Regions from separate parts of the uncultured Phyllobacterium sp. genome, predicted to be linked through region 2. Evidence: riboswitches for the same ligand, from Rfam matches in the RefSeq annotation. Region 2 holds a riboswitch; each other region holds the start of a gene.
What was found. Region 2 has a riboswitch for cobalamin ahead of RDL77_RS11160 (ABC transporter ATP-binding protein). Riboswitches for the same ligand answer to the same signal wherever they lie in the genome.
Positions count from the first base shown of each region.

Region 1: linked by a shared signal. The riboswitch ahead of RDL77_RS14465 (aromatic ring-hydroxylating dioxygenase subunit alpha) and the one ahead of RDL77_RS11160 (ABC transporter ATP-binding protein) in region 2 are both predicted to bind cobalamin.
Region 3: linked by a shared signal. The riboswitch ahead of cobU (bifunctional adenosylcobinamide kinase/adenosylcobinamide-phosphate guanylyltransferase) and the one ahead of RDL77_RS11160 (ABC transporter ATP-binding protein) in region 2 are both predicted to bind cobalamin.
Region 4: linked by a shared signal. The riboswitch ahead of RDL77_RS06005 (ribonucleoside-diphosphate reductase subunit alpha) and the one ahead of RDL77_RS11160 (ABC transporter ATP-binding protein) in region 2 are both predicted to bind cobalamin.

Region 1 is NZ_CABSQF010000022.1:3,881-7,425, forward strand. Features, by position in the region: gene RDL77_RS14460 (DUF1868 domain-containing protein) at 1-692, shown strand, start outside; cobalamin riboswitch at 804-1,004, shown strand; gene RDL77_RS14465 (aromatic ring-hydroxylating dioxygenase subunit alpha) at 1,129-2,373, shown strand; gene RDL77_RS14470 (hybrid-cluster NAD(P)-dependent oxidoreductase) at 2,381-3,472, shown strand.
Region 2 is NZ_CABSQF010000015.1:17,849-21,393, reverse strand. Features, by position in the region: gene RDL77_RS11165 (DUF2126 domain-containing protein) at 1-253, opposite strand, end outside; cobalamin riboswitch at 410-623, shown strand; gene RDL77_RS11160 (ABC transporter ATP-binding protein) at 942-1,748, shown strand; gene RDL77_RS11155 (ABC transporter substrate-binding protein) at 1,748-2,695, shown strand; gene RDL77_RS11150 (iron ABC transporter permease) at 2,729-3,545, shown strand, end outside.
Region 3 is NZ_CABSQF010000060.1:10,794-14,338, reverse strand. Features, by position in the region: gene RDL77_RS22695 (isobutyryl-CoA dehydrogenase) at 1-429, opposite strand, end outside; gene RDL77_RS22690 (cobyric acid synthase) at 549-2,006, shown strand; cobalamin riboswitch at 2,051-2,285, shown strand; gene cobU (bifunctional adenosylcobinamide kinase/adenosylcobinamide-phosphate guanylyltransferase) at 2,447-2,971, shown strand; gene cobW (cobalamin biosynthesis protein CobW) at 2,976-3,545, shown strand, end outside.
Region 4 is NZ_CABSQF010000006.1:131,831-135,375, forward strand. Features, by position in the region: gene RDL77_RS05995 (iron ABC transporter permease) at 1-594, shown strand, start outside; gene RDL77_RS06000 (heme ABC transporter ATP-binding protein) at 597-1,388, shown strand; cobalamin riboswitch at 1,439-1,650, shown strand; gene RDL77_RS06005 (ribonucleoside-diphosphate reductase subunit alpha) at 1,758-3,545, shown strand, end outside.

The DNA.
Region 1 (3,545 bases), on a different contig from region 2:
CTTCGCTTGCCCGCTTTGCCGCCAGCCTGCACCCGGAACCGCCGGTGCATCTCGGCCGGCGCTACAACAGCGCGGGCGTCTTTCAGCCGGAACCCGGCAATACGGTGGTCTGCCATCTGGTGAAGGGGTCCGAGTCGGAAGCCTCGGTCATTGCCGTGCGCGACCGGATGCTGGCGATGCCCGATGCAGGGCAGCTGGCCTTTACCCCCGTCTCCAGCCTGCACATGACGCTGTTTCAGGGCATTATCGAATATCGCCGCCGCCCGTTCTATTGGCCGGATGATGTTCCGCTGGAGACAAGCATCAACGACATGACGCGGCTTTATGTGGATCGCCTGCGGGATTTCGAGGGATGCGGGCCGTTCAACGTCGAGGTGATCGATGTCACGCCCGCAGGCCTGACAGTGGCGGGTGCGAGCGAATATGACGAGCGCATCATGCGCGCCTGGCGCGACGAACTGGCCGTGCCGTTCGGTTACCGGCATCCTGATCACGACACCTATGTCTTCCACATCACGCTGGCCTATCCGATCGCGCGGTTCCCGGATGAAAGGCTCAGGGCCTGGCAGGAACTTCTGGATGATTGCCTAGCATTCATCCGGCGTGAATCGCCGGTGATTGCGTTGAATCCGCCCGCATTCTGCAGTTTTGTCGATATGAATCATTTCGAGGAACTGGTGGTTCTGGATTGAACCAGAGGCCGTTTGATCGCCAATCTGCGACATAGTGTACACGCGCCCGGCGTGTCGTCTTACGTAAATGCGATGTCGTTTCCGCACCTATTCTTTTTGGGTGCCGGATGCTTTTATCGGGGCACTTGAGGTGCCGCTTTTCTAGGGAAGCGGAGAATTGGGAAGCCGGTCGGAAACCCGGCGCTGCCCCCGCAACGGTAGTGGAGTGAAACACGGCATAACAGCCACTGGGTCACAACCCCGGGAAGGCGTCGTGACAGCCGATACGGCAACTCCAGAGCCCGGAAACCAGCCTCGGTACTGAAAACCGACTGATCGCGGTGGGCGATCAAGGAGCATGATTCTGTGCGGGCATCAGCCGGTGGCTGGCCGTGCAGGCGTTCTTCCTCCGTCACCACCAGTCAGTCCTTTCGCAACATCGAGGCGAGGACACGACATGGATATACGCAACGAACTGCTCCGGAACCTGAGAAACCGGAAACCCGGCTACGGCCTTGAACAGTCTTTCTATTCCGATCCGGATTATTTCCGGCTCGATATGGAGAACATCTTTTATCGCGACTGGCTGTTCATCGGCCATGATTGCGAAGTCGCCAAGCCCGGCAACTTCTTCACGGTGCAGGTCGGCGACTATCCCGTGGTCATCGTGCGCGACCGCCAGGGCCAGATCCGGGCCTTTCACAATTCCTGCCGCCATCGCGGCTCGCGCGTCTGCTCGGCCGAGCGCGGCACGTCGGCCAAGCTCGTCTGCCCCTATCACCAGTGGACCTACGAGCTTGACGGGCGCCTGCTGTTCGCCCGCCAGATGGGCGATGATTTCGACGCCAGCCAGCACAGCCTGAAGCCGGTGCAGTGCGAAAGCGTCGGCGGTTACATCTTCATCTGCCTGGCGCAGAATCCTGTCGATTTCAGCGCGACGCGTGCACTGATCGAGCCCTATCTCGCGCCGCACCACCTCACCGAAACCAAGGTCGCCTATCAGAGCACCATCGTTGAAAAGGGCAACTGGAAGCTGGTCTGGGAAAACAACCGCGAGTGCTATCACTGCGTGGCCAATCATCCCGAGCTGTGCAAGACCTTTCCGGAAGCGCCGAGCGTGAGCGGTGTCCAGGGCGCCGCTGACGATCCGGAAATTGCTGCCCACTGGCAGCGTTGCGAAGCGGCAGGCCTGCCCAGCATTTTCCGCATGTCCGATGACGGCCAGTACCGCGCCACCCGTGTGCCGCTGCTGCGCGATGCGGAAAGCTATACGATGAGCGGGCGCCGCGCCGTCGGCCGGCAGCTCAGCGACAGTGTCAACGAGAAGCAGATCGGCTCGCTGCTGCTGTTCCATTACCCGACCACCTGGAACCATATCCTCGGCGACCATGCCATTTCCTTCCGCGTGCTGCCGCTCGGCCCGGATGAAACGCAGGTCACCACCAAATGGCTGGTGCACAAGGATGCGGTTGAGGGCGTGGATTACACCATCGAGGAACTGACGCATGTCTGGCTCGAGACCAATGACCAGGACCGCCGGATCGTCGAGGAAAACGCCTTCGGCATCCGCTCGCCCGCCTACGAGCCCGGCCCCTATTCGCCCGAGCATGAAGGCGGCGTGCTGCAATTCCTCGAATGGTATTGCAGGTTCATGGAAGAGCGTCTCTCCGGCGGCGATACGCGGCTCAGCAAGGTAGCATAGGTACACAATGAACATGGGCGTTCCTCAGTCTTACCCGCACCTCGACCAGATGCAGCCATGGAATGACCGGCTGCATCTGCTGGAGTGTTTGTCGATCATCGAGGAAGCGCCGAATGTGAAGACCTTCACATTCCGTTCCGACAACCAGAACTGGTTCCGCTATGAGCCGGGCCAGTTCATGACCTTCGAGCTGCCGGTGCAGCCCGAAGCCGTCCTGCGCACCTATACGCTCTCCTCCAGCCCGTCACGGCCCTTCACCATCGCGGTGACGGTCAAGGCGCAGGAGAACAGCATCGGCACCCGCTGGATGCTGGATCACCTGACCCCCGGCATGCGGCTGAAGGCCTTCGGTCCGCTCGGCGATTTCTCCATGCGCAGGCATCCGGGGGAAAAGTACCTGTTCATCTCGGCCGGGTCCGGCATCACGCCGATGATGTCGATGACCCGCTGGATGCATGATTGCGCCCCGCAGAGCGATATCAGCTTCGTCACCTGCGCCCGCCGGCCCAGCGACATCATTTTCCGCCGGGAACTGGAATATCTGACAAACTGCATGCCCAACCTGAAACTGTCGTTCCTGATCAAGGAACACGAGATGGGGCAGGTGTGGACCGGTATCCGCGGGCGGCTGGAAGCGCCCAAGCTGCCGCTGCTGTCGCCCGATTTCAAGGACAGGACGATCTTCTGCTGCGGTCCGGAAGGTTTCATGCGCGATGTGCGCGGTATGCTCGAAGCCAGCGGTTTCGACATGGCGCACTATCATCAGGAAAGCTTCGGTCCGGCCGCCGAGCCCGTCCTGCCCGCCTTCGATGTGATGTCCACCGTCGCCGTGGAAGCGTCGGCGACGATCACCTTTTCCATGTCGGGCATGGATGTGCCCTGCATGCCGGGCGATACGATCCTCAAGGCGGCGCGCGGCGCCGGTATCCGCATTGCGGCGGCCTGCGAATCCGGCCTGTGCGGCACGTGCAAGGTGATGAAACTCTCGGGCAAGTCCGAGATGGATCACAATGGCGGTATTCTCGACGAGGAAATCGACGAGGGATTTGTCCTTGCCTGCTGCACCAAGCCACTCGGCAATGTGGAGATCGAAGCCTGAGCGCCGCCTTTTGAGCTATTCTCCGTTCTCAAGTGCAGGCAATAACTGGCGGTGAAGGCTCGCATTGCGATTG
Region 2 (3,545 bases):
TATCAGCGACGAGATCGACCTCGATCTTCAGCTCCGTCACCGGTTCGGGAAAGACGAAGCGGGCGAGGAAATTACCGTAGGGATCCTGCTGCAGGTTGACGAAATGATTGGCCGGACTGACTTTCAGGGAATGGCTGAGAACTTTTGTCCGGGAATGGGGTGCCGGCTGGAGCCGGATGATCTGCGGCCCGAGCATGATGGGCCGGTCATACCGGTAATGCGTCAGATGATAGACTGCTGCGTGAATTGCCATATCGCCTCAAAAGTCTGATTCAAAAAAAACCGCGGTTCCACAAATGCTCCCCGCACTCTAACGAGTTACCGGCCAATTGAAATCTTTCATTTGCCAAAAATTTTGGCAGCAGCAAAAATTGCCGCATAAACGTGCTTGCAACTGCGCGGCTGGCCGCATAGCATCCGCACCGATGGTTTCTTCCGCACGACAACGCGGGAGATGAAAAGGGAACACGGTGAGGCGTACCCAAAAGGGACCGAGACCGTGGCTGCCCCCGCAACTGTAAGCGGTGAGCGATGCCTGACATGCCACTGACCGGAAGGTCGGGAAGGCAAGGCGAAGCTGAGACCCGCGAGCCAGGAGACCTGCCATCTCATCTACAATTCGAACCGGACGGGGTGTGCCGGGAGCGATGCGATGTCCTCTCCCGCATTGTCGCGATGGTGCATTGGCCGCGTTCCCCTAACCTTTGTCCACAAGGCAAGGCACCGGCATGACCACGCCAATACCCGACCACCAGATTATCGTCTGCACCCCGTGCAAGACCGCCGGCGGCCTGCCGCGGCCGGGACAGCCATGACACATCGGGTATTGACCAATGTTATAACGTTACTATACGAGAGCGAAGCGTCCGCGATGACGCGACGACGTTTACCGGTTGGGATTTGACACCATGTGCCTTGCCTGCAGTCACGGATATCCGCCCATGAGCCATGTCGCCCTGCGTGCCGACGAGGTGACGTTCCGCACAGCCGGCCAGACGCTGGTGGATGAGGTATCGCTCGACATCGTGCGCGGCGCGCGTCTTGCCATTATCGGGCCGAATGGCGCCGGGAAATCCACACTTTTGCGCATGCTGGCCGGGCTGTTGCGCCCCTCCTCCGGCAGCATCCATCTCGACGGTACGGCAATAGACCGGCTGCCGCCGAAGGAACGGGCCAGGAGATTTGCCTTCGTCGGCCAGACCGACATGCCGGACCCGCAATTGCTGGTGGACGATTATGTATCCCTTGGCCGCATTCCGCACACCGGCACCCTGACCAAGGTGAAAGACCGGGATATCGTGGCGGAAGCCCTGCTCCGCGCCGGGATCGCCGCGTTTTCGCGCCGTCCCATCGGCTCGCTCTCCGGCGGCGAAAGGCAGCGCGTGCAGCTGGCGCGCGCCATCGCCCAGCAGCCTGACATCCTGTTTCTCGACGAACCCACCAATCACCTCGACCCGAAGGCGCGCAGCGAATTGCTGGCGCTGGTCGCCGGTCTCGACGTGACGACCATCGCGGTGCTGCACGACCTGCCGCTGGTGGCGCCGTTTGCCACCCACGTCGCCGTCATGCATGCCGCCCAGCTCGTCGCCGCCGGCACACCCGACGAAACGCTGACGCCGCGCATCGTCAGCGATGTCTTCGATCTCGATGTCCTGCGCCTGCGCCATCCCTCGCAGGATCGCGATCTCATGGTGTTCGAAGCACCCGGACCAACCACAAAACAAACTGCTCAGCTACGGAGAATTTGATGAAAAGAATGCTGCTCGCCCTCGCCTTGTCGGCGCTGTCCGCCCCCACATGGGCGTTTCCCGTGACGGTCGACAGTTGCGGCAAGCCCGTCACCTTCGAGGCCGCGCCCAAGCGTGCGGTCATCCAGGACATCAACATGAGCGAAATGGCCTTCGCCCTGCACCTGCAATCCTCGATGGTCGGGGTTTCGGGCATTACCGGCTGGTACAAGCTGGACGACGCGTTCAAGAAGCAGCTGGGCGCCATTCCCGAGCTTGCGCCAAAATATCCGACCCTTGAAAATCTCATTGCTGCGGAACCGGATTTCTTCTTCGCTGGCTGGAATTACGGCATGAAGCCGGGCGGTGAGGTCACCCCCGACACGCTGGCGCCGCACGGCATCAAGACGCTTGAACTGACCGAAAGCTGCATCCATCTCGACAAGTCCCGGCCCGCCGCCACCATGGACCTGCTCTATGGCGACATGGAAAAGCTCGGCAAGATTTTCGATAGGGAAGACGAGGCAAATAAACTCGTCAGCGGCTGGAAGACAGAACTTGCCGCGATCAAGACAAAGATCGGCGACAAGAGCGGCACCCGCGTCTTCCTCTACGATTCCGGCGAGGACAAGCCGTTCACAGCGGGCAAGTTCGCCATTCCCACGGCGATGATCAGCGAAGCCGGCGGCACCAATATCATGGCCGATCTCGACACCAGCTGGGGCACCACCTCGTGGGAAACCGTGGCGACGCGCAATCCGGAATTCCTCGTTCTCCTCGATTATCAGGATGATGCGGGTTACCAGAAGCTGCTCGACTTCCTCAAATCGCATCCGGCGATGAAGGAAACCGACGCCGTCAAGAACAACCGCTTCGTCGCCCTGCGCTATGCGGAACTGACGCCCGGACCGGCCAATATCGAGGCCATCGCCAAGATGGCCAAGGCCATGCATCCGGAAGCATTCTGAGTGCATCTGCCCTTCCGTCAGCATCTGACACTCATGACGGGGGTGATGGCCATTCTGGCCCTCGCCCTCGTGTCGATTGCCTATGGGGCAACGGTCATTCCGCTCGGCGATGTCCTGCGCGCCCTCGCCCATGCCACCGGCCTCTCCGATATGGCCGTTGGCGGCCCTGTCGGCAAGATCATCGTCGACCTGCGCCTGCCGCGGGTCATCCTTGCCATCTGCGTGGGCGCGGGGCTTGGCATCATCGGCGCGCTGCTGCAGACCGTCACCCGCAACGATCTCGCCGATCCGTTCCTGTTTGGCCTTTCCAATGGTGCGGCGGCGGGAGCAGTCTCGGTGATTACGGTCATCGGCGACCGCTTCGGCATCTGGACCCTACCGATTGGTGCCTTCAGCGGCGGCATGCTGGCGGCCATCGTCGTGCTGATGCTGGTGCGGCGCGTGCAGGGACAGGGGCCGGAACGGCTGATCCTGGCGGGCCTTGCCGTCTCGTTCCTGTTTGCTGCGCTGACCAATTACATGGTGTTTGCCGGCGACCAGCGCGCCGCGCATTCGGTGATGTTCTGGACGCTCGGCGGCCTCGGCCTTGCCCGCTGGGAGAACCTGCCGCTCGCCCTCACCGGGCTTGCCGCCATCCTGGTCTACGCCCTGTACAACCACCGCAATCTCGATGCCCTGCTGGCCGGCGAAAACACGGCGGAAAGCCTTGGCATAAGGGTGACGCGCCTGCGCAACACGGTGTTCATCGTCTGCGCCTTCTCCACCGCGATCTTTGTCTCGGTGGCGGGCGTCATCGGCTTTGTCGGCCTGATGATCCCGCACATTGCCCGGCGTTTTTCCGGGCAGCTGC
Region 3 (3,545 bases), on a different contig from region 2:
GGCGGCATCCGAGCCGGAATTGGGCTCGGTCAGGCAATAGCTCGCCAGCCATTCCATCGAGGTCAGCTGCGGCACGAAGCGCTGGCGCTGTTCGTCATTGCCGTAGAGATCGATCATCCATGTCGCCATGTTGTGGATCGAGATGAAGGCGGAGAAGGCCGGGCAGGCGGCAGACAGGGCTTCGAAGATCAGCACCGCATCAAGGCGTTTCAGTCCCGAACCGCCGAATTCTTCCTTGGTGTAGATGCCGCCCATGCCGAGCGGACCGGTCTCGCGAATCACATCGGCGGGAAAATGCTTGTCCCGGTCCCAGGCCAGCGCGTTCGGCGCCACGCGGTCCGCCGCGAAGGCGCGCGCCATGTCCTGAATCGCCAGCTGATCCTCATTGAGTTCGAACTGGCCGGACGCCGTATCAACGACCGCATCCATGATAACCTCCCTGTATTCCTCTTGATTTCCACTCTATCGCAAGCGCCGGGCCGCGCAACGATTCAGATAGGTTTTGCCGGGGGCTAGGAAGAGAAAGACATATCCGCTACTCAAAGCCCATGACGCACGCAATCATGTTGCAGGGAACAGGGTCAGATGTTGGTAAATCCGTCCTGGTGGCCGGACTTTGCCGGCTTGCGCGCAACCGCGGATTGAAGGTTCGGCCGTTCAAACCGCAGAACATGTCGAACAATGCGGCGGTCAGCGACGACGGCGGCGAGATCGGGCGGGCGCAGTGGCTGCAGGCCGTCGCCTGCGGCGTGCCATCGTCGGTGCACATGAACCCGGTGCTGCTGAAGCCGCAATCGGAGACCGGCAGCCAGATCATCGTGCAGGGCAAAGTCTGGGGCCAGGCCAAGGGGCGCGATTACCAGACATTCAAGGCGCAGCTGCTCGACGCGGTCATGGCGTCGTGGGACATTGTCCGTGAGGGCGCCGATCTGGTCATCGTCGAGGGGGCGGGGTCTCCCGCCGAAATCAACCTGCGGGCGGGCGATATCGCCAATATGGGCTTTGCCATCCGCGCCAATGTTCCCGTGGTTCTGGTCGGCGATATCGATCGCGGCGGGGTGATCGCCTCGCTCGTCGGCACCCATGCGATCCTGCAGCGGGAAGACCGGGAGATGATTGCCGGCTATATCATCAACAAGTTTCGCGGCGACGTCTCGCTGTTCGATGACGGCCTGACAGCCATCACGCAGTTCACCGGCTGGCCGTCTTTCGGCGTGGTGCCATGGCTGAAGGACGCGGCGCGGCTGCCGGCCGAGGATTCCGTCGTGCTGGAGCGTCTGGTGAAGGGCGAGGGCCGGGCGCTGAAGATCGCCGTGCCGGTGCTCGACCGCATCGCCAATTTCGACGATCTCGACCCGCTGATGGCCGAACCGCAGGTGGATGTGGTGATGGTGCGCAGCGGCGAGCGGCTGCCTGCCGATGCGGGACTGGTCATCATTCCCGGGTCCAAATCCACCATCGGCGACCTCCTGCGCTTCCGCGAGAACGGCTGGGACAGGGATCTCGACCTGCACCGGCGGCGCGGCGGCCATATCATCGGCATATGCGGCGGTTTCCAGATGCTCGGCCGGACCGTGCGCGATCCCGACGGCATCGAGGGCAGCGTGACGGAGACGGCAGGGCTCGGGCATCTCGATATCGATACGGTGATGGAGCCGGAAAAGACCGTGCGCAATGTGGCGGCGCAATCGCTGCCGTTCGATCTGCCGCTTGATGGCTACGAGATTCATCTGGGCCGGACGACCGGCCCGGACTGTTCGCGCCCCGCGGTGCGCATCAACGGCGTCAATGACGGTGCCATATCGGCGGACGGCAAGGTATTCGGCACCTATCTGCACGGGCTTTTCGGGGCGGACCGGTTTCGCGCCGCGCTTCTGGGCACGATGGGCATTGCCGCTGAAACATTCGACTACAAGGCCGGGGTGGACGCCGCGCTGGATAGTATCGCCGCCGAGCTTGAAACAGTGCTGGATGTGGATGCGCTGCTTGCATGTGCCGCTCCCTGAGCAAACCGTGCGGATTCCATTGACATTTCCCGTGGGGGGTGAATAACGTCCCAGCCATGATTGGTTCCCATATTGGCCAAAGGCCAAGGGATCAAAAGGGAATGCGACGGTTGTACCCTCAAGGGCGACCCCACCGCAGCCGACCCCGCGACTGTAGAGCGGCGAGGATCAATGCAAAGCCTGACGCATATGCAGAAGGCAGCCACTGGGAAACCGGGAAGGCAGCATTCATCCTGTGACCCGCGAGCCAGGAGACCTGCCAGTCATAGAGCGTTTCCCAGGAAACGCTCGGGGCAATCCTGCCCAAGAACCGAAGGGTCGTGTCCCTTCAGGCCCAGCACGGAGGTTGTTATGGCTGCTCGCATTGTATACGCGCTCGTTTCCCCGCCCGCATTCCGCTTGATCGTACCTGACGGATCATCGCGATTGCAGTGACGGCGATGCCCCAGCTGAATCACGGCGTGACGTTCATTCTCGGCGGTGCCCGCTCGGGCAAGTCCAGTTTTGCCGAAGGCCTGATCATGGCTTCCGGCCTTGAACCCGTTTATGTCGCAACCGGCAGGTCCTGGGATGAGGAAATGTCAGTCCGCATCGACCTGCACAAGGCGCAGCGTGGTTCATCCTGGCACACCATCGAAGAACCGCTCGATCTGGTGGATACCCTGCAAGGGGTTGCTGCCGAAGGAAAGGCGATCCTTGTCGATTGCCTGACGCTCTGGCTGACCAATCTGATGATGGCCGAGCGCGATATCACCGCCGAGACACGGCAGCTCGTGCAAGTGCTGCCGAAACTTCAAGGCTCGATCGTTCTGGTTTCGAACGAAGTGGGTCTCGGCATCGTACCGGAGAACCGCATGGCGCGCGATTTTCGCGACCATGCCGGACGTCTCCATCAGGCCGTAGCGCAGGCCGCGGCAACAGTCTATTTCGTGGCAGCCGGGCTGCCGCTCACCATGAAGGGATAGGAATATGCAGGGTCAGAAGATTCCAGCAACGGTCATCACCGGTTTTCTCGGTTCGGGCAAAACCACGATGATCCGCAATCTGCTCGAAAACGCCAATGGCAAGCGCATCGCACTCATCATCAATGAATTCGGTGATCTCGGCGTCGATGGCGGCCTGCTCAAGGGCTGCGGCATCGAAGCCTGCCGCGACGAGGATGTGATCGAGCTGAACAATGGCTGCATCTGCTGCACCGTGGCCGACGATTTCATCCCGACCATGACCAAACTGCTCGACCGTCCGGACCGTTTTGACCATATCGTCATTGAGACGTCAGGCCTCGCGCTGCCACAGCCGCTGGTTGCCGCATTCAACTGGCCTGAAATCAAGACGCAGGTGACGGTTGATGGTGTTGTCACGGTGATCGACGCTTCCGCCGTGTCGGAAGGCCGGTTTGCCGACGACCATGACAAGGTGGATGCTCAGCGGATTCAGGATGAATCGCTCGACCATGACAGCCCGCTTGAAGAACTGTTCGAGGATCAGATCCGTGCCGCCGACCTGATCGTGCTGAACAAGAGCGACCTGATCAGCGAC
Region 4 (3,545 bases), on a different contig from region 2:
ACGCGGCGCGGGCAGACATCCATCGCCACCATGCTGCTCGCCGGTATTGCGCTCGGCGCCATGGCCGCCGCCTATATCGGTGTCCTGGTCTATGTCGCCGACGACAAGCAATTGCGCGACCTGACATTCTGGGGGCTGGGATCGCTGGCGGGGGCCAATTGGGTCAAGATCGCCGCATCAGGCCCGCTCATTGCGCTCGCCCTCGTCATTTCACCGTTCCTCGCCCGCGGCCTCAACGGGCTCGCCCTCGGGGAAGCATCGGCCAGCCACCTCGGCATCCCGGTACAGCGCTTCAAACGCATCGCCATTGTCACCGTCGCCGCGGCCACCGGCGCATCGGTTGCGGTCAGCGGTGGCATCGGCTTTGTCGGTGTCGTCGTTCCGCATCTGCTGCGCCTCGTGATTGGCCCCGATCATCGCTATCTCCTGCCAGCGGCTGCACTCCTGGGTGCCAGCCTGCTGCTGATTGCCGATGCGGTCAGCCGAACGATTGTTGCGCCATCGGAACTGCCGATCGGCATCGTCACGGCAGCCGTCGGCGCACCGTTCTTCCTGTGGATATTGCTGCGCCGCCGCGGCATTCTGGACCTCTGACCATGATCCGTGTTTCCAACGTCTCCGTATCCCTCGGCCGAAACAGAATCGTCGAGGACGTATCCTTTGATGCGCAGGCTGGCGCATTCACAGTTATCGTCGGCCCCAACGGGTCAGGCAAAACGACCCTGATGCGCGCACTCTCCGGTGATCTGCCGCATGAGGGCGTCATCAGCATCAACAGCATGCCGATCAACCGGTTGAAGCTCTGGCAGATGGCAACCATGCGGGCGATCCTGCCGCAATCCACCTCGCTGTCCTTCCCGTTTACCGTGCGTGAGATCGTCAAGCTGGGCATGACCAGCGGCCGCTCCGGTGCTTCGCGCCACAACGTGGACACACTGCCCGATGAAGCGCTTGAGCGCGTTGACCTCGCGGGTTTCGGTGGGCGGTTCTATCAGGAACTCTCCGGCGGCGAGCAGCAGCGGGTGCAACTGGCGCGCGTCCTCTGCCAGGTCTGGCAGCCGGTGCTCGACGGCCAGCCGCGCTTCCTGTTTCTGGATGAGCCTGTGTCGAGCCTCGATATCAAACATCAGCTGATCATCATGCAGATTGCCCGCGACTTTGCCGATCGCGGTGGCGGGGTCATCGCTATCCTGCATGACCTCAACCTCACCTCCATGTTTGCCGACCGGGTCGTGGTCATGCACAGGGGGAGAGCCGATTCTGTGGGCACCCCCACGGAGGTCTTGACGGATGACCGCATCCTGCGCGTCTATGAATGTGCGCTCAAGGTGGGCGGTCTGCCTGGAAAATCCGTGCCGTTCGTCTTGCCGCAATCCGCAGTGCTCTGAGTACGCGAAGACGTATCCATCTACCTATTGACTAAAAACGACGATTTGATACTAAATATAGATGTTATGGTTCTCTCCGAGTCGCAAGACCGGGAGCTAAGAGGGAAGCCGGTGAAATGTCCTGGACATTGATGCCGGCGCTGCCCCCGCAACTGTAAACAGCGAGTTGTTGTCGACAATGCCACTGAAGCCCAGCTTCGGGAAGGCCGACACCAGCGCCGACCTGTGAGCCAGGAGACCTGCCATGACATGATGAACGTCCACGGGCGGGGTGTCCCGGTGTGTCGCTTGCAATGGTCGGCCGCAAGCTGACCGGATTCTTGCACGCGTGCGCTCGACCTTTGCCCCCAACATTTGGGGTATAAGCACATGTCTCTTTCTCTTCAAGCCACCCGCGCCGACGGTCAGTCGCCGGTTCGTCCTGCCGAATTGCAGCCATCATCCAGCGAGCCCGGCTATCGCGTCATTCGCCGCAATGGCTCGGTCACACCCTTCGACCCGCTGAAAATCACTGTTGCCCTGACCAAAGCCTTCCTCGCCGTTGAAGGCAATGTCGCTGCCGGTTCGCGCCGGGTACACGATGTCGTCGAAGGCTTGACTGCAGAGATCGTGACAACCTTGAAGCGCCGCAGCAGCGAAGGCCGTCTGTTTCACATTGAAGATGTGCAGGACCAGGTCGAACTTGCTCTCATGCGCAGCGAAAACCACAAGGTTGCGCGTGCTTACGTGCTCTACCGGGAAGAACGGGCGCGAGAACGGGCGAAGCTGGTGGAACCGGTGGCCGAAACCGGCCCGTCGCTGAGCGTTACCCTGCTCGACGGAACCAAGACACCTCTCGATGCGGTGCGGCTTGCCCGCATCATCGACGAAGCCTGTGAAGGACTTGAGGGGGCGAGCGCCGCGCCGATCCTCAGCGAAACCCGGCGTAATCTTTATGACGGCATCACCCTCGACGAACTGTCGCTTGCGCCCATTCTGGCTGCACGCACACTCGTTGAAACCGAACCGAACTATTCCTTTGTCACCGCCCGTCTGCTTCTGGACAAGCTGCGCCGCGAAGCCTTGAGCTTTGTCTTCGGCCGGCCTGAACAGGCGACCCAGCACGAAATGGCGGAGCGGTACGCCGATTATTCCCCCGCCTATGTGAAGGCCGGCATTGAAGCGGAACTGCTCGACCCTGAACTCGCCCGCTTCGACCTGCGGAAAATATCAGCAGCCCTGAAGCCGGAACGCGACCTGCAGTTCCAGTATCTCGGCCTGCAGACTCTGTATGATCGTTATCTCCAGCAGACACGCGGTATCCGGTTCGAGTTGCCGCAGGCCTTCCTGATGCGCGTTGCCATGGGCCTCGCCACCCGCGAGATCGACCGGGAAGCACGCGCCATCGAATTCTACGATCTGCTGTCGTCGTTCGACTTCATGGCATCCACACCGACGCTGTTCAATTCGGGCACGCTGCGTCCGCAGCTGTCCTCCTGCTTCCTGACCACCGTCGCCGACGATCTCGACGGCATCTTCAAGGCGGTGAAGGACAATGCGCTCCTCGCAAAATATTCCGGCGGCCTGGGCAATGACTGGACGCCCGTGCGCGGTCTTGGCGCCCATATCAAGGGAACCAACGGCGAAAGCCAGGGCGTCGTACCGTTCCTGAAAGTGGCCAACGATACGGCCATCGCGGTCAATCAGGGCGGCAAGCGCAAGGGCGCGGTCTGCGCCTATCTCGAGACCTGGCATGTCGACATCGAGGAGTTTCTCGATCTGCGCAAGAATACCGGTGACGACCGCCGCCGCACCCACGACATGAACACCGCCAACTGGGTGCCTGATCTGTTCATGAGCCGCGTGGAAAAGGACGAGCCGTGGACCCTGTTCTCACCTGACGAGACGCCGGATCTGCATGATCTCTATGGCGCGGACTTCAAAACTGCCTACGAGGCCTATGAAGCCAAGGCTGCACGCGGCGAAATCCGTGTCTTCCGCACCGTGCGGGCACTGGATCTCTGGCGCCGGATTTTGACGATGCTGTTCGAGACGGGCCACCCATGGGTCACCTTCAAGGACCCCTGCAATATCCGCTCGCCCCAAGGCCATGTCGGCGTGGTGCATTCCTCGAACCTGTGCACGGAAATTACCCTCAACACATCGAAGGATGAAGTT